DNA from 3 places in the Corallincola spongiicola genome. Region 3 is predicted to be linked to each of the others. Evidence: predicted binding sites of a transcription regulator. Region 3 holds the regulator's gene; each other region holds the start of a gene.
The links. The regulator ArgR, encoded in region 3, controls arginine synthesis, uptake and breakdown. The targets are predictions, from matches to a motif close to ANTGAATANNTATTCANT.
Positions count from the first base shown of each region.

Region 1: a site for ArgR is predicted at 1,102-1,119, ahead of EXY25_RS06415 (aspartate aminotransferase family protein). Genes of this name have one in related genera too.
Region 2: a site for ArgR is predicted at 2,390-2,407, ahead of argC (N-acetyl-gamma-glutamyl-phosphate reductase). Genes of this name have one in related genera too.

Region 1 is NZ_SHLY01000002.1:166,825-176,779, forward strand. Features, by position in the region: gene EXY25_RS06410 (HDOD domain-containing protein) at 1-1,042, shown strand, start outside; gene EXY25_RS06415 (aspartate aminotransferase family protein) at 1,253-2,467, shown strand; gene astA (arginine N-succinyltransferase) at 2,496-3,515, shown strand; gene astD (succinylglutamate-semialdehyde dehydrogenase) at 3,534-5,006, shown strand; gene EXY25_RS06430 (DUF1338 domain-containing protein) at 5,091-5,888, shown strand; gene crp (cAMP-activated global transcriptional regulator CRP) at 5,956-6,591, opposite strand; gene EXY25_RS06440 (PilZ domain-containing protein) at 6,898-7,257, shown strand; gene EXY25_RS06445 (hypothetical protein) at 7,337-8,077, opposite strand; gene EXY25_RS06450 (phosphoribulokinase) at 8,251-9,129, opposite strand; gene EXY25_RS06455 (YheU family protein) at 9,201-9,470, opposite strand; gene EXY25_RS06460 (hydrolase) at 9,467-9,955, opposite strand, start outside.
Region 2 is NZ_SHLY01000002.1:130,932-140,886, forward strand. Features, by position in the region: gene ppc (phosphoenolpyruvate carboxylase) at 1-2,099, opposite strand, end outside; gene argC (N-acetyl-gamma-glutamyl-phosphate reductase) at 2,556-3,596, shown strand; gene argB (acetylglutamate kinase) at 3,593-4,375, shown strand; gene EXY25_RS06270 (ornithine carbamoyltransferase) at 4,506-5,420, shown strand; gene EXY25_RS06275 (argininosuccinate synthase) at 5,435-6,649, shown strand; gene argH (argininosuccinate lyase) at 6,651-8,582, shown strand; gene malZ (maltodextrin glucosidase) at 9,165-9,955, shown strand, end outside.
Region 3 is NZ_SHLY01000004.1:145,053-155,007, forward strand. Features, by position in the region: gene folA (type 3 dihydrofolate reductase) at 75-560, opposite strand; gene EXY25_RS12790 (threonine/serine exporter family protein) at 585-1,052, opposite strand; gene EXY25_RS12795 (threonine/serine exporter family protein) at 1,052-1,852, opposite strand; gene cgtA (Obg family GTPase CgtA) at 1,882-3,045, opposite strand; gene rpmA (50S ribosomal protein L27) at 3,178-3,435, opposite strand; gene rplU (50S ribosomal protein L21) at 3,455-3,766, opposite strand; gene ispB (octaprenyl diphosphate synthase) at 4,039-5,010, shown strand; gene mdh (malate dehydrogenase) at 5,077-6,006, opposite strand; gene argR (transcriptional regulator ArgR) at 6,275-6,742, shown strand; gene mnmL (tRNA modification radical SAM protein MnmL/YtqA) at 6,752-7,696, opposite strand; gene ggt (gamma-glutamyltransferase) at 7,774-9,465, opposite strand; gene EXY25_RS12840 (GNAT family N-acetyltransferase) at 9,579-9,955, opposite strand, start outside.

The DNA of each region.
Region 1 (9,955 bases), on a different contig from region 3:
TACCCCCTCTGAGCTCATTGAGTCTAGTGATGAACAGCAGGTCAAGCTGCAGGGACTGGCTATTGATCAGCAGCGTCGACAACAGCATGCGCAGCGACTGGCACAGAAAGAGATGCTGAGGGCAACCTTAGTGCAACGGATCACCGCCCAAACTGAAGCGAAATTGACAGAATTACTCACTGGTGATTGGCCGGTTGTGCTTCAGCAACTGCCGATCAATCCCAAGCTCACTGAGTCATTAGCCATGTTGGCGCTTGATGCGCCAGCATCCCACCTGGAGCAGCAGCTACGGCAGCTGTCCTGGCTGACACGAGAATTGCTCGCCACGGTTAATTCGCCGTTATTCAAGCAAAGCCACGCAATTACGACGCCAATAGTTGACCTGCCCCATGCGCTGGCGAGTTTTGGTCAAGAACGCTTGAAGCAGCTGTTAGCGCGACATTTATGTGAACAGATGTTGCCGGATGATAATCGACCTTTCGCAAACTCTGCTCGGCGGCTTTGGCAACATGCGCTGGTCAGTGCGAATGCCGCGCATTATTTGGCAGAGAAGCAGGAGTTAGATCCCTATCTCGCGGGTCGTTTAAGTTGGGTCAACAGTTACGGCTCGCTGACGCTATTGAGGTTGATTAAGCAGATCTTTCTGGCACTGTGTGAGCATCACATGCAACAGGCAAGGTTGACAGCTAAACCTGAGATCCATCAATTGCTTAGCGAGCTAGATCTTCCTGCTACCATGCTCAAAAGGCAATTCTCCCGTTACCAGAAAGTGATCACGAAAGCGCTATTGCCGCAGATTTCTCCTGAATGTAAAACATGTGTTACAGTCAGCCGAGAGCTGCATAGTTCGTTGCCGTGGAAACTCACCTCGCCATACGCTCGAATCGTGAAGTTTGCTAGCTGTTATAGCCAGTATCTATGCTTGAATGAACAGCGTCGGATACAGCTCGATGAGGCTGTAAAGTTAATGGCACAGTACGGTTTTTCAGGTGACGATCTACAGGAATTAACACGGCAAAATCTTAAAAAAGCGCGTGCATAGCCATAAGTTGAGTTTGTTATGCAATAACTATGCATTTAAATTGGGTGTTTAGTGCTTATTTTGCATATTTAGTCGTTGTTTAATCAAAATTTCCCTTAGTTGTTCGCATTGGTAATAATGCGGTTACATTAGAGTAGGCTCGGCTGCATTGATATTGAGCAATGAATAGCCAATGTGCCTTCACAAATTCCCGGCCATAGGAGCCAAAATATGTCAGAGTCGAACGTTTCTCGAGCCCTTTTTGATGAAGTAATGGTGCCCACCTATGCACCTGCGAAGATGATCCCAGTTAAGGGAGCAGGTTCACGGGTATGGGATCAAGAGGGACGGGAATATATCGACTTCGCGGGTGGCATCGCTGTGAACTGTCTGGGTCATTGTCACCCTGCCATGGTTGACGCGGTGAAGGCGCAAGCAGACAAGCTTTGGCACTTGAGCAATGTGTTTACTAACGAGCCAGCACTGCGACTCGCTAAGCAACTCACGGAAGCAACCTTTGCAGACAAGGTGTTTTTTGCCAACTCAGGTGCAGAGGCGAATGAAGCAGCGCTGAAGTTGGTGCGGCGCTATGCCGTTGAGAACTTTGGTGAAGAAAAAGACCAAATTATCTCTTTCAAACAGGGTTTCCACGGCCGAACTTTTTTCACTGTCACAGTCGGTGGGCAAACCACTTACTCTGATGGCTTCGGCCCTAAGCCTGGTGCGATTGAGCATTCCCCCTATAACGATTTGGCAGCGCTGGAGGCATTGTTTTCTGATCGTACCTGCGCCGTGATGATGGAGCCGCTGCAAGGGGAAGGTGGAATTATTTCTGCTGATCCTGAGTTTGCGAAGGGCGTTAGAGCGCTATGTGACAAATTTAATGCACTTTTGGTGTTTGATGAGGTGCAAACAGGGGTTGGTCGTACTGGCGAGCTATACGCTTATATGGGGCTGGGAGTGACACCTGATGTGCTGACTACGGCGAAAGCATTGGGTGGCGGCTTCCCTATTGCAGCCATGCTCACCACGGATAAATTAGCGCCTTCCCTGAAAGTCGGGACTCACGGTAGTACCTATGGTGGTAATCCGATGGCTTGTGCCGTGGGTGAGGCGGTTCTTTCGTTGGTGAATACGCCTGAAGTACTGGCGGGTGTTAAGCAGAGAGAACAGTGGTTCCGTGATGCTCTGAAGCAAATTAATGAAAAACATCAGGTATTTGCTGAAATTCGTGGTCAAGGGCTGTTGGTTGGCGCGGCATTAAACGAAAAGTACGCTGGCCGTGCGCGAGACTTCTTAATGGCGGCTGTCGAAGAGGGCACCATGATGTTGGTGGCTGGACCGAATGTGCTGCGTTTTACCCCGTCATTGATTATTCCCGAAGCCGATGTAAAAGAGGGATTGGCTCGATTTGAGCGCGCCGTTGCTAAGATCGTGACTGCTTGATAGCCGGGATATAGAGGGAGGTATAGCTATGTTAGTGATCCGTCCTATTAGAGAATCGGACTATGCGTCGCTTTATCAAATCGCCTGCGAATCGGGGATCGGTTTTACCTCCTTGCCTGTCAATGAAGAGTTGCTGCGCTCCAAGATCACTCGAGCTGTTCGTTCTTTCTCCCGTCGAGCTCATAAACCGGGAGCGGAAAGTTACTTGATGGTGATGGAAGACACCGAATCCGGCGATGTGGTTGGCACATGTGGCATTGAGGCGTGTGTTGGCTTGACCGATGCCTTTTATCACTACCATGTTGGGCAAGTGGTGCACTCTTCCCGCGAATTGAAGATCCATAATATGGTGGAAACGCTGACTCTGTGTAATGACTACACGGGGGCGGCCGAGCTTTGTACGCTATTCCTGCGTGAGAGCCACCGTAAAGGCTTGGCAGGTCGTTTGCTGTCTCGTAGCCGTATGTTACTGATGGCCGAGCATCCAGAGCTGTTTGGTGCCCCTGTGATCGCAGAGATGCGTGGAGTGTCCGACGAACATGGCCGCTCACCTTTCTGGCAATGGTTAGAACAGCATTTTTTCTCCATGGATTTTCCAACCGCCGATTACCTCACGGGTATTGGCCAAAAAGTATTTATTGCCGAATTGATGCCGAAGTACCCTATTTACGTCAACTTGCTGAGTAAAGCGGCGCAAGAGGTGATTGGTCGTGTTCATGAGAAAACACAACCAGCCTTGCAGCTACTGAAAACAGAGGGGTTTAGGTGTAAAGGTTATGTCGATATCTTCGACGCTGGGCCAACGGTTGAGGCTGAACTAAGCCAGATCCGCAGTGTGCGTAGCTCCCAGCGTCGGCATGCGTTGCTCGCAGAGGTCGACAAAGGTTCGCTGTATATGATCGCGAATACCCAGTTAGCTCAGTATCGCTGTACCTTGGTTGAGGCCGTGCTCGATGATGAAACCGGCGCCATAGTGATATCGCCTGAGGTTGCAGATGTTTTATGTGTAAAGCAGGGGGATCCTCTGCGTGTACTGGCCGTGAAGTAAGCCACGAGGAATATAATAATGACAGAGAAAGTACAGTACATCGATGGCAAATGGTTAGCGGGCAGTGGTGAGCTGTTTAGCTCTATCAATCCGGCGACGGGTGAAGTGGTTTGGCAGGGAAATATGGCAGACTCTGCGCAGATTGATGTGGCTATTAGTAGCGCCCGTGCTGTTTCGTTTGAGTGGGCGCAACGCAGCTTCGAGGACCGATTGACCATTATTCGTCAATTTGGCGAGCAAGTTGCTGGCGCGAAAGAATCATTAGCCTTGGTGATCTCCAGAGAGACCGGCAAGCCGTTGTGGGAGACGCGTACCGAAGTCGCAGCGATGCTGGCGAAGATCGAGATCTCTGTCAAAGCCTATGAAGAGCGCAGCGGCACTGTCGAGAAAGCGATGCCAGTAGGCCGCGCAGTTATTCGCCACAAGCCCCATGGAGTAGTGGCCGTCTTTGGGCCTTACAACTTCCCCGGGCACCTCCCTAATGGGCATATTATTCCGGCCTTGCTGGCTGGCAACTGTATTGTCTTTAAGCCCAGTGAACAGACACCTATGGTTGGCCAGGAAATGGTTAACTTATGGCATGCCGCTGGTCTTCCTGCCGGTGTGATCAATATGGTGCAAGGGGCTGCTGAAACCGGTAAGCACCTGGCTGGCCATCGCGGTATTGATGGTTTGTTTTTTACCGGAAGTTCCCATACAGGCAAGCTGTTGCATCAGCAATTTGGTGGGCAACCAGAAAAGATCTTGGCGCTAGAGATGGGGGGTAACAACCCGTTGTTGGTGAAAGATGTCAGCGACCCGCAAGCCGCGGTGCATGATATTGTCCATTCAGCCTATATCTCAAGCGGCCAGCGCTGTACCTGTGCTCGTCGTCTATTCCTGCCAAAAGGCGGTGAAGGGGATCAGATATTGGCGCGTCTTATCAAGGCGGTCGAGTTGATCCGTGTCGGCGGGCCGGAGGATGAGCCGCAACCCTTCATGGGGCCAGTTATTTCGCCTGCGGCGGCTGATGCTTTGATGCAAGCACAGGAAGAACTGATTGCCATGGGTGGTAAGCCACTCGTGACGATGCAACGTGGCGATAGTGCGAACGGCTTTATTACCCCGGGACTCATTGAAGTGAGTCAGATCGAGCGATTGCCGGATGATGAATATTTTGGTCCGTTACTACAGGTGATCCGTTACGATGATTTTGAGCAAGCCTTAGAAGTCGCGAATGATACCCGTTATGGCTTATCTGCAGGGCTGCTGAGTGACCGCCGAGATCTCTATGATCTGTTTTACAATCGTATCCGTGCAGGGATCGTGAATTGGAACCGACCAATTACTGGCGCTAGCAGTGCTGCACCCTTTGGTGGTGTAGGTGACAGTGGCAATCATCGTCCCAGTGCTTACTACGCGGCAGACTATTGTGCTTATCCGGTGGCCTCTGTGGAGGTCGAGCAGATCTCTATGCCAGATAAATTAAGCCCTGGACTAACCATCGACTGAGCCAGCTTGGTGAAAGTTAAATGAGTAGGGGTCAATCTGGCCCCGCTATCCTTTGTAATCCTAAAACAAGAGTTGAGGTGCCCAATGCATCAACAAGCAACCACCCTGTTTGACGGTTTGTGGCAGCATTATCTGCAAGTGACACCATCGGCAGAAAAAATACATAACCTGTTAGGGCAGCAGGGTGAGATCATCAACGATCATATTGCGCTGCGGACCTTTAATCTGCCAGGTATTGGTTTAGATGTTCTTGCCGCTCATTTTTTTACACTTGGGTACGAAGCCAAGGAAGAGTATCAATTTGTTGGAAAGAAGCTGTTTGCCCGACACTTCGAGCATCTCGATCCTGCTTTGCCGAAGGTGTTTATCAGTGAGTTGCTAGTAGAACAGTGTTCCCCGGAATTGCAGCAGATCGTAGAGGCGTTGGCTGCGCAGATGGACAAGTCCGTGGTGACTAACGATGACTTTCTCTATTCTGGCCGTCATTGGCAATGCTCACTGCAGGAGTACAAAAGCTTACTGGCTGAGAGCGAGTACGCGGCTTGGATGGCCGCTTGGGGCTATCGTGCTAACCACTTCACTGTATCAGTAAATCATTTGCCCGCTTACCCTACACTCGCTTCTGTTAATGAAGCACTGAAACAAGCAGGCTTTGCACTTAATAGCAGTGGCGGTGAGATAAAAGGCTCTCCTGGGGTGCTATTGGAGCAGTCCTCAACCTTGGCTGATCAGGCTAGCGTGCTATTTAGTGACGGCAAGCGACTGGTTCCTAGCTGCTTCTATGAGTTTGCCTTGCGCTATCCTATGGCTAATGGTGAGCTTTATACCGGATTTGTTGCAGCTTCAGCGGATAAAATTTTTGAGAGTACCGACGTGCGTTAGGTGTTGCTTGTAGGACAACAAAAAGGCAGCCCTGAGGCTGCCTTTTCTGTATTCACACAAGTGAAGTTTAGCGTGTGCCAAAAACCACTATAGTTTTCCCGTGTGCATGGATGAGGTTTTGCTCTTCCAACATCTTTAAGATGCGGCCCACGGTTTCACGAGAACAACCAACGATTTGGCCTATCTCCTGACGGGTTATCTTGATCTGCATGCCGTCAGGATGGGTCATCGCATCCGGCTGTTTTGCCAAGTTAAGCAATGTTTGTGCAATACGGCCTGCAACATCCAGAAACGCAAGATCACCTACTTTCTGGCTGGTGGTCTGCAAGCGGGCAGCCATCTGACCTGAAAGCCGCATCAAGATTTCAGGGTTAACCTGAATCAGTTGACGGAACTTCTTATAGGAGATCTCTGCTACTTCACATGGTGCTTTAGCTCTCACCCACGCCGTACGTTCTGGTTCTTCTTCGAATAAACCGAGTTCGCCGATAAAATCGCCTTGATTAAGGTAGGAAAGGATCATCTCCTTGCCTTCTTCATCTTTAATCAGTACCGCGACTGAACCCTTAACGATGTAGTACAAGGTATCAGCTTTTTCGCCAGCATGGATCAGCGTACTTTTTGCCGGATACTTGTGGATATGGCAGTGGGAAAGGAACCACTCCAATACCGGGTCGGCCTGTGGTTTGCCTATTAGGGCCATGGGTACTCCTTCCTGTCTTTTGTTTTTAACTTATATATGGTTGACCGACTGGATGTCGAAATCACCACGTTTATCTATTAGCCTTGTAACACCTTGTTAACACGCGGCGTCAACAGGCTACACTACCACAGTTTGTGGCAAAGCCAAGTAGTTATCACTGACCTGAGTCGTGTTTGCTCCGGTTTCGCACAGTTATTTGTCTGTTAAGCCTGCTCTCGAGCGCAAAAACAGTGAAGGAAAGCGAACAGTTGCTTGCTAGTCGCCTGTTTGATGATACATTTATGCTATATATCAAGAGGTTTTTGCATGAGTGACGAGCAGGAACGGCGTCGAGAGACCCGCTATAAACTCCGGAATACTATCACTGCGCAGATTAAGCCTGCGGGATTGGGTGGTATGTTCGCCAAACCGGTCAATATCATGGTGATAAATGTCAGTCCTAAAGGGGTCGGGATCCATTCAAAGGAAGCGCCTCCAGGCGGCAGTGACGCAAAAGTAAAAGTAACGGTATTAGGATTAGGAAATAATCGCACCTTTAGCGGTAAGATTAAGCATCTCAATATTATTCAAAGTGGTTATATGTTTGGCATTGAGTTGGATCTGCCGAAGCATGAAAGTCTAATCTCTTACTTCAAGAGCTGTGAAGCGGAATTTGATATTCGTTGATATCAGCGCACCGTCCGTTAATTAAAAAGGCGCCTCATATCGGCGCCTTTTAACTATGCAATCGTTTTGCTTACATGACTTAACGACGTCTAAACTTCAAACCTGCCAGACCTAACAAGCAAAGTGCGTATATTAGGGTGGTAGAAGGAGTCGGTACGTCTACAGACAGTAACACGACCATATCATCAGCATCTTTATCTGGACCAGCACCTGTATCATTTAGAAATACAAAAACGTGTTCCCAGTTGTTGTACCTAAATACGTCAGATACCAGGAAGTTGGGGCCTTGGCCGGTTTCATCCGCAGAATTTGCACCGTTTGATACGGACTTGCCAGTATTCGTAACGTAAAACGCGAAGTCGAGATAGCCATCAGGCTCACTATCTGGGGGATCAATCTCTGATTGATCACCAGACTTAGCTGTTTTGTTACTGAAGACTTGGTCACCACCAAGCAGGAAGTCATAAAGCTGATTATCGAAGCTTGCATCAGTGCCGAGGAAAGTGGCTACATATTTGTTCACAGAGCTGCCGCTGTACATTACGTTAGCACCACTCCAAACTTTTAACGCGCCCAAGCCCAGACCAAACCCTGCTGTTTTTAAGGTTGTTTGATCAAGACTGCCATCCAAAACACCGAGCAGATTACCGCCACCGACATTTGTTTTAGGGTTAAAAAGGCCTGTTCCTTTGCTAGCCACCCAATCACCAACAGAGACTGCTACATCAGCTCCCGCGGTATCCAAAGCCAGTACTGCTGATTTCGCTGGAATCGAAAATACGGTGAGTGATAACAGTATTAGGCTAATGAAGTACTTCATATTTGCTCCTTAGTTAATCCATTTACAGGGGTAGCGTCCTTACTACGTTAAAACTACCTCTACGACTAAGTAATGAGCATAACTTGTGCCAACCTATAAAGATCAGACTTATCAGTTGGTTGGGGATGGAGGAGGAAAGCGTCGAGCTTTTTTTGTCAAAAAAGGTGACGCTTTTAAAACTCAAGCAGTTTACGCCGTTTTTCCAGTAGCTCTTCAATCATCGGTGCCAAGATCAGCTCCATGGCAAAACTCATTTTGCCGCCGGGTACCACTAAGGTATTGAGGCGAGACATAAATGCGCCGTCAATCATCTGCAAGCAGTAGGGAAAGTCGACTTTACTGGCATCATCAAAGCGGATCACGACAAAGCTTTCATCCAGGCTGGGGATATCAGATGCCGAGAATGGGTTGGAAGTATCAACGGTTGGTACACGCTGGAAGTTAACATGGGTACGGGAGAACTGCGGCGTAATAAAGTTAACGTAATCTTCCATAGAGCGCAGGATTGATTGGGTGACAGCTTCCCGAGAGTGACCTCGTTCTCCTGTGTCCCTGATGATCTTCTGGATCCATTCTAGGTTTACAATCGGTACCATGCCGATCAGTAGGTCAACGTGTTCCGCAACATTGTTCTCTTCGGTGACAATACCGCCATGTAGGCCCTCATAAAACAGTACATCAGTGTTGTCCGGCAACTCCTGCCAGGGTGTAAAAGTCCCCGGCATTTGATTAAACGGCACCGCTTCATCGAAAGTGTGTAGATAACGACGATAACGTCCGCCGCCACTTTCACCATATATCTTGAAGAAGTTTTCCAGTAAACCAAAGTCATTGGCCTTGGGGCCAAAGTAGCTGATGTGTTTACCCTGCTCTTGTGCTTTGCGGATGGCAACATCCATCTCGGGGCGAGAATAACGGTGAAAAGCATCCCCTTGTACCAAGGCTGCCGTCACTTTTTTGTGGCGGAAGATATGTTCAAACGCGGTGCTGGTGGTAGTGGTACCTGCACCGGAAGAACCAGTGATAGCAATGATGGGATGTTTAGCCGACATGCAGTTAACCTTTCATATATAGAATACTAGTTATCGCAACCTAACCTCACGGGGTCAACCCCGCTGATGAATTAGCTTGAGCTGTCTTTGTTAAATGCTTGCGTTGTAGAAGCCTCTTGCTGCAGTTGTTGCCATGATTGTTTTGACATCAGATTAATTGTTTCATGCAGTTCTGACCATACCAATAAGAGATCGCCCTGCTGTAACTGTTGCATAAGCTGTTCGACTTTATGTTGCAAAGGTACCTCATCAATTCCGTAGTCTGTCCCCTCTCGCAGTGCATAGCTTTCGAGGATGCTTTCCAGAGTGTTTGGAGCGAGCTGCTGATAAGGAATGATCATTGTGTTTCCAATTGACTATGAAAAAATTGTGGTACCCGCCGTTCTAACCAGTAACTTGGGCGCCAAGGTAAGCCACCGTCAAGAAAGCCGACATGACCACCATTAGCATACAGTTCATATTGCAAGGAAGGGGGTAATTGTTGCTGCTTCGGGATCACCGCGCTGGTCATAAACGGGTCATCGGCGGCATGGATCAATAGGGTTGGGCGCTTGATCTGGGTAATAAATCTGAGACCACTCATGCGTTGGTAGTAGTCATCAACCCCGCTAAAGCCATGCAGCGGGGCGGTGATATGCTGGTCAAACTGCCAGAAAGTTCTGAGCTCAGCAATCTGTTGTTGGTTAAGCTCCATCTGCGCCCTAAGTTTGCTGTTCGTCAATTTTCGTTGCACATTTTTCCGCATTCTCGTTAGCAGATGTCGTTGATAAATGCGGGATAGCCCTTGGCCGATACGATCCGCGCAGGCTGCTAAATCCAAAGGGGG
Region 2 (9,955 bases), on a different contig from region 3:
CGCTTCGGTGGGCGTGAACCCAATGGCAGTTTGCCCAGCTCAACTTCCGGTGTTGCAGCGCGGAAGTATTCGACGAATTGAGGCTCGCCGCGCACCACTGCACGATAGGCTTCACAGGAGGTTGCAGACAGCTGATCCATTAGCTGGCGCCAGCTTTGCTCCGGTACCGGAGGTGGTAGCAGTTTACCTTCGAGCACGGCACTGCCATATAACGCCAGTGAGTGCTGAGCGACTTCTGGTAAACCAAATTTCACCCGGATCATTTCGCCCTGTTCAGTGACGCGAATACCGCCATCTAACGAACCTGGAGGTTGAGACAGGATCGCATTGTGTGCCGGGCCGCCCCCACGTCCAATAGTGCCGCCGCGGCCGTGAAACAGCATCAAAGCGACGTCAGCTTCTTTACAGACCTGTACCAGATCTTCCTGCGCACTGTACTGTGCCCATGCCGCGGCCATCATGCCGGCATCTTTAGCGGAATCAGAGTAGCCAATCATCACTTCCTGATGGCCTTTGATATAGCCGCGATACCAGTCAATCTCCAGTAAGCGCTTGATACAGTCTGCACCACCATTGAGGTCATCCAGAGTTTCAAACAGTGGCGCGACGCCCATGTTAAAGCTGACACCAGACTCTTTTAGTAACAGTTGTACAGCTAACACATCGGAAGGATCTGATGCCATCGAGATCACATAGGTGCCGAGGGCATCCGGGTGCTGTTCAGCGATCACTTCGCAGGTGTCTAATACTTCTTGCGTATCTGCGCTGGGTTGCCACTGCTTCGGAAGTAATGGCCGTTTACTGGCCAGCTCCTGCAACAGGAAGGCTTGTTTATCCTCTTCACGCCAGCTGCTGTAATCACCCAACCCTAAATAACGGGTGATCTCGCCAATCGCATCGGCATGGCGCGCAGCATCTTGACGAACATCCAGTTTTACCAGATTAATACCGAAACAGGCGACACGGCGCAGGGTATCTAATAGGGCGCCATCAGCGACTACGCCCATGCCACAGTTATGCAATGATTCGTAGCAGAGTTGCAGGGGCTCACGGATATCTTTGACATCACGGATCAGAGGGCATACCCCTACAGAGCGACCATCCAATACCGCTTCGATCCCTTCGCGGGTGGCGCGCAGGTGATCTCGCAAACGCTTAAGTACATGGCGGTAGGGTTCTTTGGCACCGTTACTGTAGTCAGCAAGGGCGTCGTCGCATTGGCTCATCGACAACTCGCCAATCAGTGGCCCTAAATCGCGAATATAGAGATCGGCCACTTTCCAGCGCGCCAGCAACAGCACTTCGCGGGTCACCTTGGCCGTAACAAACGGGTTACCGTCACGGTCGCCGCCCATCCAACTGGCAAAGCGAATGGGCGCCACGCCATCGACCGGAAGCTTTCGGCCAAAGCGACTATCCAGTTCCGCGTTGAGATCACGCAGAAAGCTCGGTACCGCTTCCCAAAGTGAGTGTTCGATAACGGCGAAGCCCCACTTGGCTTCGTCTACAGGGGTCGGGCGTTGGTCGCGGATCTCGTTGGTGTGCCACACCTGGGTGATCAACTGCTCCAGGCGGTTTTCAACCAAGCCTTTTTCCCGCTCTGTGTTCAGTGGACTTTCCAAATCCCCCAAGCAGTGCGCCGCTTGCACATACTTGTTGATCTGGGTTCGACGATTCACTTCAGTTGGATGCGCGGTTAATACCAATTCAATATTGAGCGTGGTCAGCGCATCAATGATCTCATCTGCAGACACCTCTTGTGCGTGCAAACGGTCAAACAGTTCGCCGAATGGATCTGGCTTGTCTACTTGTTGCCGCCCATCACGAGAGATGGTGTGAAACTGCTCTGCCATATTGGCTTGGGCAAGAAACTGTTGGAACGCTTTGGCAACGGGCAGCAGCTCTTCATCGCCAAGAGAGTTCAGAATATCAATAAGGGCTGCTCTGTCTTGCTCCGAACCAGACTGGGCACCTTTAGACAATTGTCGAATCGACTCAATTTTTTCGAGAAAGGCGTCACCCATGTCATGCTGGATCGCTCGACCCAGTAGGGTGCCGAGGAAGCTGACATTGCTTCTTAGCGCCGCGTATTTATCCATACTGGTAATACCTTATGTGCATGTGTGCTAGCAAAAAACCGGCAAGGCTATCGCGCAAAGCTGGATAGCTTTTTGCCACAAAACAAACTTTAGAGGTTCAAATAATAAAGGAAACTGCGTGCAATGTGCACTAGTGCATATGTTAACTCCCGATTTTAATAATTATGCAACTTAGCGAATGGTTAATAGTCGCGCGATGGTGCCTGTTTTTCGTTATATATACGTAAAGTTTACATTCCAGTTCAATGGCTGCTGCGAAAAATGAATAAACCCAATAAAAATGCAGATATCTTGCATAAGAAGTCATTTTGATTTAGCTTTGCCAACATAAGGCTCATTCTTTATCAGCCAGTATGGCAGTTCCAATGACTGGAAAGGCGAATACGATAAGCAATCGAAGAGTGAGTAAGGTTAGAACAACTATAGTTAGGGTTCCTTGCGGAGGGGCAAAAACAGATGGTGAAATGTTCCATTATCGGTGCCAGTGGTTATACCGGCGCCGAATTAGCAAATTTGGTTGAGCAGCATCCACAGATGACGCTTAAGGCTATCTATGTATCAGAGCGTAGTGCTGATGCCGACACCGAATTAGGAACTCTTCATCGACGCTATCTCGGCCAGCTAAACCTGCCTTTGACACCCTTGGCCACAGCCGATGTAGCCAAAGCCGCTGAAGGCGTGGATCTGGTTTTTCTCGCCACGGATCATAAGGTCTCAGTGGCTCTGGCGCCCGGCTTGCTGGAAACTGGCGTCACGGTCATGGATCTGTCTGGTGGTTTCCGTTTTGATACGGCCGCGCCTTATGACCAGTTTTATGGCTTTACCCATGACTCCCCCGAATGGCTTGAGCAGGCCGTTTATGGCTTAGCAGAATGGAATGCGGCTGAGATCAGTCACGCTCAATTGGTTGCTGTGCCGGGCTGTTACCCTACTGCTAGCCTGTTGGCGTTAAAACCTTTGCAGGAAGCAGGCTTACTTAAAGCAGAGACTACGCCGGTGATTAACGCTGTTAGCGGTGTATCTGGTGCTGGGCGTAAAGCCAGCATGGTGAATAGTTTCTGTGAAGTCAGCTACAACCCATACGGCGTCCTTAATCATCGGCATCAGCCTGAGATCGCTCTGCATTTGGGAAATTCAGTTATCTTTACGCCACATCTTGGCAACTTCCCTCGCGGTATCGTGGCTACTATCACCGCTCAACTGGCGGATGGGGTGACGGCAGCAGCAATTGACCAAGCCTATGACCACGCCTATGCCGGTAAGCCAGCGGTGCGTTTGTATAATCAGCTGTCGCCAGGTCATTGGCCAAGCATCGGTGGTGTGGCCAATACGCCCTATTGCGATATCGGCTGGAAAGCAGATTTGGAAAGCGGTCATATCGTGATTGGTTCGGCTATCGACAATCTACTAAAAGGCGCCGCGTCACAAGCGATCCAGTGCGCCAATATTCGTTTTGGTTTAACCAATTATCCGATAAGTAAGAAGGCTGCGCTATGAGTGCTCCGGTACTGATTAAAGTTGGCGGTGCCTTGCTGGAAAATGCTCAGGCATTGCAAGCACTGTTTGCAGCCTTGGCGGACGTTCAGCGTTTGCGGCCAGTGATGATCATTCACGGTGGCGGCTGTATCGTTGAACAGCAGTTGGCTGCCATGGGCATGGTCAGTGAAAAGAAAGATGGCCTGCGGATCACGCCACCGGAGCAGATGGCTGTGATCACCGGCGCTTTAGCGGGCACCAGCAATAAACAGTTATTAGCTTATGGCCTGAATGCGGGCATGAAAGCGGTGGGTGTTTGTATCGGCGATGCGTTCACTGTCGAAGCCAGCGTACTCGATCCTGCATTAGGGTGTGTCGGGCAGTGCAGCGAAGATGGCTCAGCGGGTGATCCGGCCTTGTTGAAGTTGTTGGTCGATAATGGCTATACACCCATTATTAGTTCTATCGCCGTATCTCGCGAAGGTCAGTTGTTGAATGTTAACGCCGATCAGGCTGCGCTGGCGTTGTGTCAATTACTGCAAGCGGAACTGGTGCTGTTATCCGATGTCGAAGGCATTCTCGATGGTGAGCGTCAGTTGATCCCAGAAATTGATCAGCAAAAAGCCGATCAACTGGTTGCTGAGGGTGTGATCACCGATGGTATGGCTGTTAAGGTGCAAGCTGCACTGCAAGCCGCACGAACGCTCGGTCGCAGTATTGCTGTGGCCAGCTGGCGTGAGCCAGAAAAATTGACCGACCTGTTGGCTGGTAAGCCGGTAGGCACTAAGGTGCTGGGCTAGGCTGCATCGCGTTAAGCAGCAAAACACAGCAAAAGAATTAATGCGTATACCATCTTGATGGCATACGAGAAAGAACGAAACAGATGTCTGCAAGAAGAGGCGAGAAGCCGCAGACATGATGGAGTGTTAGATGAAACCATTAAATCACCTGTTAACACTGAAGGATCTCGATAAAGAGCAGATCCTTCATTTGCTGGATCAAGCCGCAAAAATTAAGGCTGCTCCTCAGGATTACGCCAATGCCCTGCGTGGCAAAAGTGTGGTGATGTTATTTGAGAAGCCATCGCTGCGGACGCGGGTGAGCTTCGACATCGGTTTAAATAAAATGGGTGGCCACGCGGTCTATCTGGATCAGCAAAATGGTGAGCTAGGCGCACGGGAAACAGTAAAAGACTTCGGCGCGAATATCTCCTGCTGGGCTGATGGCATCGTCGCGCGTGTGTTTAAGCAGAGTACGTTGGAGCAGCTTGCGACGGGTGGTTCTATTCCGGTGATCAATGCACTGAGCGATCTCTATCACCCTTGTCAGGCATTGGCCGATTTTCTCGCGTTACAGGAAAAGCTTGGCGATCCGTCAAAAGTGAAACTGGCCTATGTCGGTGATGGCAATAATGTGACCCATTCACTGATGTTGTTGGCGGCGCAGATCGGCGCTGAAATGGTGGTGGTCTGTCCTCCAGGTTATAACGTGGATGGTCAGGTTGTGGTTGATTGTCAGGCGATTAATGCGCGTACTGGCGGTAAGCTGACTATCTCCAGTGAGTTGAGTGCGCTCAACGGTGTTGACGCCATTTATGCCGATACTTGGGTGTCGATGGGTGACAGCACGCCATTGGATCAGATTAAAGCCGTGTTCTCTTCATATCAGATCAATGCTGAGTTGATGGCGAATACTGGCGCGAAATTCTTTATGCATTGCCAACCGGCACATCGCGAGTACGAAGTGACCTCTGAGGTGTTGGATGGCGAACAATCATTAATATTACCGCAGGCGGAGAACCGCATGTGGGCACAAAATTCAGTAATGCTGGAATTATTAAAGTAAGGGTGATGGCAAACATGAGTAAGCAACAAGTTAAAAAAGTCGTACTGGCCTATTCCGGTGGTCTCGATACCTCAGCCATTATTCCTTGGCTGAAAGAAAACTATGATGGCTGTGAAGTGGTCGCATTCGCTGCTGATGTAGGTCAGGGTGATGAAGAGCTTGAAGGTCTGGAAGAAAAAGCACTGGCATCCGGCGCCAGTGAATGTCATATCGTTGATCTGAAAGATGAGTTCGTAGCGGACTACGTGTATCCAAGCCTGACTACGGGTGCGGTTTACGAAGGTAGCTACTTGCTGGGTACCTCGATGGCGCGTCCTATCATCGCCAAAGCGCAGGTAGAAGTGGCTTTGAAAGTAGGCGCAGACGCCTTGTGCCACGGTTGTACTGGTAAAGGTAATGACCAAGTCCGTTTTGAAAGCACCTACGCCGCATTGGCACCGCAACTGGCGGTGATCGCCCCTTGGCGTGAGTGGACTATGTCCAGTCGTGAAGAGTTGTTGAACTACTTAGCTGAGCGCGACATCCCTTGTACTGCCAGCCTGACCAAGATCTATAGCCGTGATGCGAATGCATGGCACATTTCCACCGAAGGTGGCGAGCTGGAAGATCCGTGGAACGAGCCGACAGAAAACTGTTGGGCATGGACAACGGCGCCTGAGCAAGCGCCTGATACCCCAGCGTATGTTTCCCTGACCGTTGAAAAAGGCCGCGTTGTAGCCGTTGATGGTGAAGCACTTAGCCCTTACGACACGCTGGTGAAATTGAACAAAATCGCGGCGCCCCATGGTGTGGGTCGTGTCGATATTTTGGAAAACCGTTTAGTCGGCATGAAGTCGCGTGGTTGTTATGAAACTCCTGGCGGCACCGTGATCATGGCGGCGCTGCGTGGTATCGACGAACTGATCCTGGATAAGAACTCGCGTAAGTTCCGTGACCAACTGGCGGTGGAGTTTTCTCACGTCATGTATGACGGTCGTTGGTTCACGCCACTGAACAAATCACTGCTGGCGGCGGCAGAAAGCTTCGCTGAAGATGCTAACGGTGAAGTCGTCGTTAAGCTGTACAAGGGCACAGCCACTGCAGTGAAGAAGAAGTCACCAAACTCACTCTACTCAGAAGAGTTTGCGACCTTTGGGGAAGATGACGTTTACGACCAAAGCCATGCAGAAGGCTTTATCCGTCTGTTCTCGCTTTCCAGCCGCATTAAAGCGCTGAAGCAGGAGAAATAAGATGGCGTTGTGGGGTGGACGTTTTTCCCAGGCGGCAGACAGCCGGTTTAAAGAGTTCAACGACTCGTTGAAGTTTGATTACCAGCTGGCCGAGCAGGATATCATGGGCTCGATCGCTTGGGCGGGTGCGCTGAATAGCGTCGGCGTGCTCAGTGATGAAGAGGTGAAAGCGCTGGAAACGGCGCTGTTGCAACTACGCGCTGAAGTTCAGGCCGATCCTAAGCAGATCCTGCAGAGCGATGCCGAAGATATCCATAGCTGGGTTGAAGGCAAGCTGATCGATAAGGTCGGTGACTTGGGTAAGAAGCTCCACACTGGTCGTAGCCGTAACGATCAGGTCGCTACCGACCTGAAGTTATGGTGTAAAGACTACGGCGATCTGGTACTTGAAGCGCTGGTTCGCCTGCAGCAAGCCTTAGTGGACCTGGCTAATCGCGAATCTGAAACCGTGTTACCGGGATATACCCACCTGCAACGCGCGCAGCCGATCACTTTTGGTCACTGGTGTCTGGCTTATGTCGAGATGTTCCATCGTGATATCGACCGTCTGAAAGACGCCATGCAGCGGCTTGATACCTGCCCACTGGGCTCAGGTGCTCTGGCGGGCACGGCGTATCCTATCGACCGTGAAAAGCTGGCTCACAGCCTTGGTTTTACTCGTCCAACATACAACAGCCTGGACGCGGTATCTGATCGCGACCATGTAATGGAATTGATGTCGAGCGCCAGCATCAGCATGCTGCACCTGTCACGGATGTCAGAAGATCTGATCTTCTACAACACGGGTGAAGCCAACTTCATCGAACTGAGTGATAACGTGACATCGGGATCGTCCCTGATGCCACAGAAGAAAAACCCCGATGCGCTGGAGTTGATCCGCGGCAAAACCGGCCGAGTGTATGGCTCGCTGGCTGCCATGATGATGACAGTGAAAGCGCTACCTCTGGCATATAACAAAGATATGCAAGAGGACAAAGAGGGGCTGTTTGATGCCATCGATAGCTGGGTGATGTGCCTGGATATGGCGGCATTGTGTCTCGAAGGGTTAAAAGTTAACCGTGATCGGACCATGGAAGCGGCCCAGCAAGGGTATGCTAATGCTACAGAGCTGGCTGATTATCTGGTTGCCCGTGATGTGCCGTTCCGCGAAGCCCACCACATTGTTGGTGAGGTGGTGGTTGCGGCAATCGCTAAGAAGCAACCTCTGGAAGATTTTGCCCTGTCAGAGCTAAAAGCTTTCTCTGACAAGATTGAAGAAGATGTTTATCAGCATCTGACCATTGATGCCTGTTTGGCTAAGCGTGAAGTGTTGGGTGGTACCGCACGGATCAGCGTGTCAGAAGCATTAGGCAAGGCACAGCAGGCCAAGGCGCCAGTGGATGTGCAGCAGGGACAGGCGCTGGGTGGCACGACCTACCAGCAGGTAAAACACGCTTTAGCGCAAGCGCAGACGCGCTTGAATGCACAGAAAGCCGAAGTGCTGAAAGTGCGTAGTGCCAAGTTAAGTGATCTCGATGCCATCGATGAGATCGTCAGTCACTGGGCTGAAGTGGGCGAAACATTGCCTCGGAGTCGCGATGACCTGGTGCGCAGCATTCTCGATTTTGCTGTTGCTGAACAGGAAAATCAGGTTATCGGTTGTGCATCTTTGTACATCTACGGCACGGGGTTAGCAGAAATCCGCTCGTTAGGAGTGGAGCGTACGCAGCATGGTCAAGGCCAGGGGAAAGCACTGGTGCAGTACATGCTTCAACGCGGAAAGGAATTAGAGCTCAAACGTTTAGTCGTGTTGACTCGGGTCCCCATGTTCTTTGAGAAACTGGGCTTCACATACACCAGCAAAGACCAATTGCCGGAAAAAGTGATGAAAGATTGCGATATCTGTCCGAAGAAACACGCTTGCGATGAAGTTGCAATGGAATACGTACTGTAACCGTCTCTCTGGAGATAGGGTGAGAGAGTTAGTCCTCTTATTACCACCCTTGTTTGCCCCCAACACCTCGGTGATTGGGGGCTTTTTTTTACGTACAGGATGTACGGTATGCCACGGATACATGGATGTATAGGAGTGGTAAGTTACAGGATGTACGGTCGAAAAATGCTCCCTGCGTTTTCGACATTCCCGCCATCCATGGCGGTCGTATGCCCAAAGCGCTGCGCGGGGTGAGCTTTGTCGCGGGTGCATGGCACCCAATACACTTCGTGGGGTGTGCTAATGCACAAGAGCGACGATACCCACTGTGCTTCGCTGGGCAGGCTGTGTTCAGGAAGTACGGTCGAAAAATGCTCCCTGCGTTTTCGACATTCCCGCCATCCATGGCGGTTGTATGCCAGCGAGCGGCATCCTGAAGTGAAGCAGCTTTGATAGGCGGTAATACATCTGCTTTATTTGCTCTGCTGCATTGCTAAAACATACCTGAGTGCGAAGTTATTACTCGTTTTGTCGTGACCGTCGCTGTTACTTTTTAACGGTTAGATCTAGTCTCTGAGGAGGTATTTTTCATGGAGTGATCTTATGTCGCCTATTACCGCCTCGCCTATTGCTGACTTGTCTTCTGCTGCCGCTTCCGGCCAGCGTTTATTACATTGGCAGATCGCCCCTTATCTGGTTCAGTCAAATCACTCTTACCTGGTCACTCTGTTATTGCATTCAAGTCTCAATGCAAAGCAGGTGTTTCTGCGCGCGGAGCCGGATAACGAAGAGTATCTGCTGCCGATGACTCTTACCTCTGCAGGTGCTGGCGATTGGCTCAGCTATCAAGCTGAATTGCCATTAAATCCAGCGGAACCTACCACCGTGTATTGCTTCAAGGTGGTGACGGAGGATAACCAGTTGTGGCTGGATGCTGCCGGTGAATCGCCACATATGCCGATGCGAGAGCAGAGCTTTAAGATCGTGGTGGGTATTGCGCCGCCTGCGTGGGTGCCACAACAGGTGTTTTATCAGGTCTTTGTTGAGCGGTTTAATAATGGTGATCCCACCTGCGATATGGCGAAAGGTGCGTATCAAGTGCGTCATCAGGGACCGGTTAAAGCCAAGCCCTGGGGAGAACCAATAGATGGGGATAATCCAAATACAGAGTTTTACGGGGGGGATCTGGTCGGTGTTAAAAATAAACTGGATTATCTGCAGTCGCTTGGCGTCACCGCGCTTTATCTTAATCCGGTGTTTACTTCGCCCAGTGTGCATAAGTACGACATAGAAGATTATGAAAATGTCGACCTGAACTTTGGCGGCAATCAAGCCCTCGCTGCGCTGACCGATGATATGCATCAGCGTGGTATGAAGATCTTACTGGATGCAGT
Region 3 (9,955 bases):
GTTTCAGCGAGCTCACTGAGTAACCAAGAGCGCTATGCCCCTTGGCTCCTTGTAACAAGCAACTATCGCTAGTATCACTTGCGCACAAGAGTCACGAAACGATAGTGATAGGGATTTTTTTCATCTGGCTGGTGGGCTACGGAGTCGATTTCATGCCAAAGCTCCGGCTGATAGTCCGGAAACCAGGCATCCCCTTGGGTATCAAGCTCGATAAAAGTCAGATAGAGACGCTTGGCACGGGGCAACAGCTGTTGATAGATATTGCCACCACCTATCACCATTAACTCTTCGACAGGTCCTGCAGCAACCAGCGCTTGCTCAACCCCATGAACCACAGTAACGCCGTCGGCTTGCCACTGCGCATCACGGGTGATCACTATGTTTTGACGTCCCGGTAACGGCCGCCCTATCGATTCGAAGGTCTTGCGCCCCATCACCACCGGCTTACCTAACGTAGTGGCTTTAAAGTGCTTTAAATCAGCAGGAAGATGCCAAGGCATCTTATTATCTCTACCTATCACTCGTCCGTTTGCCATGGCGGCAACCAGTGAAATCATCATCGTTAAAATCCTATCTCCGAAGCATTACACCACGGGTTTACTACGTTGCAGGAAAAGCTGTGGCATGGCGAGACCGACACTCAACGCGCCGAGAATAAACAGCGTCTTCAAACCATTGTCGATAACATCCCCCAGCAACCAAGGAGACACAGCACCATCAATATTAAGCTGTACCAGGCCAACCATGGTAGCAAAGGCAAACTTGCCGGGGATCATCGGAATGATCGCCGCGACCGTAAACACTTGTTCTGGCACCAACTTCTTTTTTGCCCAGTGGAAAGCTAAAACACCGACCAAAACAGAGACCAAAAATGATCCCAGCTCCACAGAGATCCCCAAACTGATCAGTAGGGTACGCAAACTATGGGCAATAGCTGCGGCCAAGGCACAGTAAATCAGTGCTTTTTTCGGCACATTGAAGAGCATAGCGAAACCAACGGCGGGAATAGCACTGAAAAAAGCGTCGTCCAGCAGGTTAATCAGCAACTCCATTACAGCCACCCCCAAACACCGGTCAGGTTCATCGCCAGCAAGATCCCGAGGGCAACACTCAGCGTCATCATAGAAGCCCAGGTCCACCGAGCAATACCGACATTCACATGGCCTTTGACCATATCAGAGATCGCATTCATCAACGGGAAGCCTGGCACCAGCAGCAACACACTGGCCGCCATCGCCAACTCAGGCTTATTACCCAAACTAAATGCTGGCCCTAAACTCGCGACGGCAGTCGCAGCAGCAGCGGATAATACCCAGTTCATCAACAGATGATAGCCACGGTGATGTAACTCCTGCCGCACAAACATCGCTACGGCTGAAGCCATAAAGGTAACGCAAAATACCGGCCAGTCACCACCTTGCAAACGGGCAAAGCAGGCGCAGGACAACCCCACCATCACCACCATTAACCAGCGATTATAATGAAACTGCTTGTCGCTCAACTCTCGAAGTTTCTGGCGCACATCACGGGCGTCTTTCAGTCCCTTTTCGACCATCACCACCAAACGGCAGATCTGGCTTACCGTGGTCATATTAATGCCTCGGTCGACAATACGCCGTGTTTTGGTGAGATAGCGGGGTCCGGATACAGACGTGAGTACGATGGCATTGTGAGAGACGGCCAGATCCATCCAGTCACAGCCAAGGGCGGTCCCCAGGCGGTGAGTGAGCGTTTCTACCAGCTGGCTTTCCGCACCATACTGCAGTAATAGCTGCCCGCCCCATAGAGAGAGGCGGGTAGCTTCTTCATGCTGTTCCAGCGAAAGCTGAGGTTTGTTATTCGAGGCAGACATCTAACGACCCTTGCACAACCGATAAACAACTATGGTTTGTAGATGATCTCCATATCATGATCATCGTCATCATCATCCCAATCATCGTCATCATCATCGACAAATTTTTCGATCTGCTCTTTATGATAATGATCCCATTGGAACTCGACCTTCTCCGCTTCTTCCACTTCCGCTAAACGATCTGCAGGTAGCGATTCCAGATATTCCAAGATCTTCCAACAAAGTGGATCCGTGCCCTCTTTGTTGAACGCCGACATGCGATACACATCGCCCTGCCAATCCAGAGCAGCGACTACGCGATCAACCACCTCGTCAGCCTCATCTTCCAGTAGCAAATCGGTCTTATTAAAGACTAACCAGCGCGGCTTGCTCGCCAGCTTGGGGCTGTACTGTGCTAATTCATCGAGGATGGCAACGGCTGTTTCTGCGGGATCAGTGCCATCGACAGGGCAGATATCAACCACATGCAACAATAAGCGGCAACGCTCTAAGTGCTTAAGAAAGCGAATACCCAGACCAGCACCATCTGCAGCGCCTTCGATCAGTCCGGGGATATCAGCAACAACAAAGCTGCGATGGGATTCGGGACGAACCACCCCCAGATTAGGTACCAAAGTGGTAAACGGATAATCCGCCACTTTTGGCTTGGCCGCTGAGACAGAACGGATAAAGGTCGACTTACCGGCATTAGGGAAACCTAACAATCCCACATCGGCCAGCAACATCAGCTCCATCTTCAAGCTTCGCACTTCACCCGGCGTACCCATGGTTTTTTGGCGTGGCGCTCGGTTGGTACTGCTTTTAAAGCGTGCATTACCCAAACCATGATAACCGCCCTTAGCCACCATCAACTTCTGTTCATGTTTCGTCAGATCACCGATCACTTCACCGGTGTCCTGATCAGTGGCCCGGGTACCTACGGGGACTCGCAGCTCTAAATCTTCACCCCGCTTACCGGTACAGTTAGCACTTTGACCATTGGTACCGCGCTCTGCGCGATGAAAACGTTCAAAACGAAAATCGATCAGGGTGTTGTAGTTCTCATCGGCGACTAAATAAACATCACCACCATCACCACCATCACCACCGTCTGGGCCACCCTTAGGTACATACTTTTCACGACGGAAACTGACAATACCGTTGCCGCCATCTCCCGCTTCAACGCGAATGACTGCTTCATCTACAAACTTCATGGACTTATTCTCGGAATATCCAGCGCCGATATTGGAGCTCGGCTGACAAAGGTAACCTTAGCATAACCCTTGGGCAGGCTGCAGAAACAAAAAAGCCTCGCACAAAGCGAGGCCTTTTCACCACATCAATGCTTATTCAGCAACGATGCTAATATACTTACGGCTCTTAGGACCTTTAACTTCGAAAAGCACCTTGCCATTGGCAGTTGCAAACAAAGTGTGGTCTTTACCGATACCAACGTTGTTACCAGCATGGAACTTAGTTCCGCGCTGACGAACGATGATGTTACCGGCTAATACTGATTCACCGCCGAAACGCTTAACACCCAGACGCTTACTTTCTGAATCGCGTCCATTTCGGGTACTACCGCCTGCTTTTTTATGTGCCATCTGACTCTACTCCTGAAACTTAAGCACTGATGCCAGTGATTTTGACTTCAGTGAACCACTGACGGTGGCCCATCTGCTTACGAGAGTGCTTACGACGACGGAACTTAACGATCTTGACCTTAGCGCCACGACCGTGAGTTACGATTTCAGCAGTAATTTTGCTGCCATCAACGTAAGGTGCTCCCACCTTAATATCTTCACCGTTTGCTACCATCAGCACTTTATCGAATTCGATAGTAGCTCCGGTCTCCGCGTCCAGCTTTTCTAAGCGAACGGTTTGCCCCTCGGCTACACGGTGTTGCTTACCGCCACTTTGGAAAACAGCGTACATGGTTATAACTCCGCTGGTATACGCGCCCTAGCATCGACATTTCATTGTTGGTCGGCTGGACACGATTTACTAATCACAATAGGGCGCGCATTCTACTTAAAAGATAACCAACGATCAAGGCTAATTTCAGTTTACTGAGCCATATCTCATTCAAGCCAGATAAGGCGCGACATCAGGCTGTTGTAGTGCAACATTTAGCGCTAGAATCTGGCCTTTCTATAGTCCGTAGCAAAATTGCCGCCAATAAAAATAACAACCCTCTCAGGAGCGACATGAATCTCGAGCAAATTCGGTTACTTGCCGAAGACGATATGCAGCAAGTAAACCATGCAATTATGGAGCAGCTCAGCTCTGACGTGGCGTTGATCAATCAACTTGGCTTTTACATCGTCAATAGTGGCGGCAAGCGGCTACGTCCTTTGCTAACCACCCTTGCCGCACGCGCGGTTGGCTATGATGGCACACAACACCAAACCCTCGCTGCAATCATAGAGTTCATCCATACTGCCACCCTGCTCCACGATGATGTGGTTGACGAATCAACCATGCGCCGTGGCCGCAAGACCGCTAACGCCATGTTCGGCGATCAGGCGAGTGTGCTAGTCGGTGACTTTCTCTATACCCGGGCATTCCAAATGATGGTGACGCTGGACTCAATGCGCGTTATGCAGGTTCTCGCGGATGCCACCAATGTGATCGCAGAAGGTGAAGTGATGCAGTTGATGAACTGCAACGATCCCGATACCGATGAAGCGCGCTACATGGAAGTGATCTACTGCAAAACCGCTAAATTATTTGAAGCCGCGACTCACTTGGCGGCAGAGCTGGCTGGCGAATCTGAGAGCAATAAGCAGGCAATGGCGGACTATGGCCGTTATTTAGGCACTGCGTTCCAACTGATTGATGATCTCCTCGATTACACCGCTGACGCCGATGCCCTAGGTAAAAATCTAGGAGATGACCTAGCAGAAGGTAAACCGACCCTGCCGCTGATCCGCGCCATGCAAGTCGGTACTGAAGCACAACAGAAGATCATTCGTCATGCCATCGAACATGGTGCCGAAGTAGAGCAATTACCGAATATCGTCGCAGCCATTGAATCAACCGATGCCTTTGCTTATACCCGTCTACGAGCCGACGAGGAAGCGATGAAAGCGGTAAAGGCACTGGATTGCCTCGCCGATAGCGAATACAAAAGCGCACTGATCGCGCTGGCACGTATTGCAGTGCAACGGGATCACTAATCTGCTCAACAAACAAGTATTAAAAAAGGCGCCTTCAGGCGCCTTTTTTACTTATTGTCGTCTGGCTTAGCCAGCAAACTCAATGCCTTTCTGGATATCACCTTGCAGCGTATCCATCATGCCTTCCAGCGCCGCTTGTTCAAACGGGCTAACGTCACCATATGGCAATACAGTTTCAATGCCTTCGGCACCCAGTTTAACTGGCTGGGCAAAGAACTTGGTATGTTCACCAGGGCCTTCAACATAAGCACATTCAATCACAGGCTCACCCTGCATCGCTTTCACCAGCGACAGGCAGAAGCGTGCTGCTGCTTGTCCCATAGACAAGGTAGCAGAGCCACCACCAGCTTTGGCTTCAACGACTTCAGTACCAGCGTTCTGAATTCGATCAGTCAAGGCGGCAATCTCTTCGTCTGAGAAATCCAAGCCCAACTGCGACAACAGAGGCAGAATGGTGACACCGCTGTGACCGCCAATAACATTGATGTTCACTTCTTCCGGGTTTAACCCTTTGGCTTCAGCAATAAAAGCTTCGGCGCGAATAACATCCAGCGTTGTTACACCAAACAGTTTCTTCGGATCGTAAACACCAGCTTTCTTTAGTACTTCGGCAGCAATAGCAACCGTAGTATTCACTGGGTTAGTGATAATACCGATGCAAGCCTTAGGGCACTGCTCGGCAATCGCTTCAACCAGGTTCTTAACGATACCGGCATTGAAGTTAAACAGATCGGCGCGATCCATGCCCGGCTTGCGCGGCACACCGGCAGGGATCATCACAATATCTGCACCTTTCAGAGCATCATTGAGGCCATCCTGACCGTAACCTTCAATCGCTACCTGTGTTGGGATATGGCTGAGATCTTTAGCAACACCTGGCGTTACTGGTGCAATATCAAACAACGCTAATTCAGAGCCTGCAGGTAATTGAGTTTTTAATAACAGCGACAGTGCTTGGCCGATTCCACCAGCAGCACCTAATACAGCGACTTTCATGTGGGGTTCCCTTCTTGTGGAGAATCTTAGGAGACATAGCTTTCCAACCCAGTACAGGGCTGCAAAAACATTAATCCAAGGAGGGGATAAATACAATCAATGTCACACAACTCAGATCACGGATTGAACCCGTAACAGATAGTGCGCGACAAGCGTAAACCATTAGTGCCAAAATAATTGCCCAGCTGTGATACGGGCAGCTTGCAGGATATTGCAATTTTATGCAGAATGACTGCATAACTTTTTCAGAAGATAACCTTTCGACGACATGAATTACGGTAAGCAGGAAGACTTGGTCCGCTCGTTCAAGAACCTGTTGAAGGAAGAGTGTTTCGGCTCCCAAGGGGAGATAGTTAAAGCGCTGCAAACGCAAGGCTTTATCAATATCAACCAGTCGAAAGTTTCCCGCATGTTAAGCAAGTTTGGCGCAGTAAGAACACGCAATGCCAAACAAGAGATGGTGTACTGCCTACCTATCGAACTCGGCGTCCCAACCACTTCTAGTCAGCTTAAAAACCTGGTTTTAGATATCGACAACAACGAAGTCGCTATCGTTATCCGTACCAGTCCTGGGGCTGCTCAGCTGATTGCCCGACTATTAGACTCATTAGGCAAAGCGGAAGGGATACTCGGCACCATCGCCGGCGATGACACTATTTTCATTACGCCAACCAACGTGAAAGAGATAAGCAAAACGGTCAGCGCCGTCAAATCTCTGTTCGCTTTTTCCAGCTAACTCAGTGCATTAAATCGACTCAGGCAAGGCAGCACGAAAAGGCGCTGCCGTTGCGCTTCCCTGCCCCCCTTCCGCTGCCAATATTGCTTGAATAGCTTGCGGCCCTAGCCAACGATCCTCACACCAATCAGGTGCCAGTAACGTGGGCGGACGGGCGTGAGCCGACACCCGATGGAAGACCACCTGCGCAGGGGTCGCCTGGATCATCTTCGCTGCTGTTTCTGCATAGCTTTCTAAACTAATAGTTGCCAAGCGGTCAGCACGCCACGCTTTCGCCATCACGCTCCCCTCAACAATGTGCAATGGATGCAGCTTTAGACCATCCACTCCTACCATCAGCACTTTATCCAAGGTCTGCAAAGCATCTTGCTGATCTTCACCTGGCAAACCGACAATAAGATGAGTGCATACTTTTAGTCCATAATGTTTGGCTCGTGCGACAGCATCTTGGTAGGCAGCAAAATCGTGGCCACGATTAATTCGCTTCAGGGTTTGATCATTCGCCGTTTGCAACCCCAGCTCCAGCCAGATCTCTTGACCCTGAGCCTGATACTCCGCCAACATCCCGAGCACACCATCGGGCACACAATCAGGACGGGTACCGACACACAATCCAACAATATCTTTCGCCGCCAGCGCCTGATCATACAGCTTTTGCAGTTGAACCTGCTCACCATAGGTACTGGTGTACGCCTGAAAATACGCCAAATAAGCATCCGCTTTACGCTTTAATTCTTGCTCGCGCAGCTGCAACTGTTGAGAGATAGGTGCTGCACGAGCTGTTTCATCGACAAAAGAAGCTACATTACAGAAAGTACAGCCCCCTCGGCCAAGGGTGCCATCGCGATTGGGGCAGCTAAAATCACCGTGCAGTGACAGCTTGCGGATCTTGCGACCAAACTGCTGCTTCAGATAGTAACCAAAGCTGTGAAAAAGTTGAGGAGTATGCTGCATAGCGGCGCCATTGTAGGCGCCGCCAAGGAAGTTGTACTGTTTAGGATCAAACCTACAGGCTAAATCATCAACCGAGATCAGTAGCCTGCTGCCTGCCCATCCTTGCGACTTTCGGAAGCACCGTAGTAAACGCCGGTTGCAAGATCGCGCATGATCGCCTGATAGCCACCGTAAGGACCTGACTCCTCTTTTAAGGTATGCCCCATCTGCAGCAGTGTACGGCGAGTACCAGCAGAAAAACCGTTCTCCAAACTAACATGCCCGCCATCTGTCATCTGTTCGCCTGTGGGCTGACTGGAGCCGGTATGCAAAATACGTGGCGCATCCCCCGCCTCCTGTAGATTCATACCAAAATCGATCATATTGACCAGGATCTGCGCATGCATCTGTGGCTGAGTTGCGCCGCCCATCACACCATAACTGAGCCAAGGCTTGCCCTCTTTGGTCACAAAGGCAGGAATAATAGTATGAAACGGGCGTTTGCCAGGCGCGTAACTATTAAAATGCCCTTCCTGCAGACTAAACAACTGACCGCGATCTTGCAGTACAAAGCCGAGCTCAGGCGGTGTCATCCCCGAGCCCATGCCGCGGTAGTTACTTTGGATCAACGACACCATGTTGCCATCTTTGTCTGCGGTGGTCAGGTAGATAGTATCACCGTGGTACAGCGCTGGGTTGCCAGCATCCAAGCGCTGACTGGCGCGTCGCGGATTAATCAGTTTTGCTCGTTCATTGGCATAAGATTTAGCGATCAGACCGGCCACGGGGATCTGATTAAACGCGGGATCGGCGTAATACTTGGCGCGATCTTCAAATGCGAGCTTCTTTGCTTCAACAAACAGATGCACATACTCCGGATTATCCAACCCCATGGCGGCTATATCGTATGGCTCCAAAATATTGAGAATCTGCAGTGCCGCTATCCCTTGGCCATTCGGGGGTAACTCCCACACATCGTAACCTCGATAATTAGTGGAGACAGGCTTAATCCACTCAGAGGTATGGGAGGCGAGATCTTCATAACTCAGAAAACCACCATGTTGTTTCATAAAAGCGGCAATACTGACTGCAATATCCCCTTTATAAAAAGCATCGCGTCCACCTTGGGCAACTTGGCGATAAGTACTTGCCAGCGCGGGGTTTTTAAACAGTTCCCCCTTGGCTGGCATTTTACCATTCGGCATAAAAACTTGAGCAAAGCCGGGATACTCAGACAAACGTGGCGCACTGCGTTGCATGTAGTAAGCCACCAACTCACTCACAGGAAATCCCTGTTCTGCATAATCAATCGCGGGTTGCAGCAGCTTGGTCATCGGCAACTTGCCAAACTTGCCGTGTAATTCAAACCAACCATCCACCGCCCCCGGTACGGATACAGGTAACGGCCCATAAGGTGGTAAATAGTCGAGCCCCAAGGAGTGCAGGTGTGCCAAAGTAAGTGACTTAGGCGAGCGCCCAGATGCGTTTAGACCATATAACTGCTGCGTTTTTGCATCCCAGACAATAGCGAACAGATCGCCGCCAATACCGCTACCCGTCGGCTCAACCAGACCAAGCATCGCATTGGCGGCAATGGCAGCATCAACCGCACTGCCCCCCTTTTTAAGTATGTCCAACGCCACCTGAGTAGCCAATGGTTGACTGGTTGCCGCCATACCATGTTGCGCGATCACTTCAGAGCGACTGGCGAAGTGTGCACCGGTGATACGGTCGTAAGCTATCGTAGGAAAAGCAGTTAATAGGATCAGAGACAGTAGCCAGCAGCGCATCGAAACGACTCCATAAGCGATTGATTAACCGCCAGTATCACTTAGCAGGAAGTCAGGTGCAAATCACCTAGGTAAGCTAGCAATCGATGCATATAACCAGCTACCTATCGATGTTAAGGCTTAACGACAACGGCTGCACGTAGCCTAGCCATGCTATACACGTCAGCATAGACACCATTTTTAAATGCCGAACTAACGTGCTCTCCTTCGATAACAAAGCCAAACTTTCGGTATAAAGCGATTGCTGCTTTGTTATCAGTAAACACTTCTAATTCAACACGTTCGATATTGAGCCAGTTATCACACATATGCAGCGCGCTTTCCAACAACCGCGTCGCAACGCCTTGACCTAAGACTGAGGCACACACCGCCATACCAAAACCAGCGACATGCTTACGCCGAGGCCGCGTTGATACCATCAAACCAAGTTGACCGATCACCTTGCCGTTAGTGATCGCCACCAAGTTATGGTAATCCGCAGAAGCGTTAT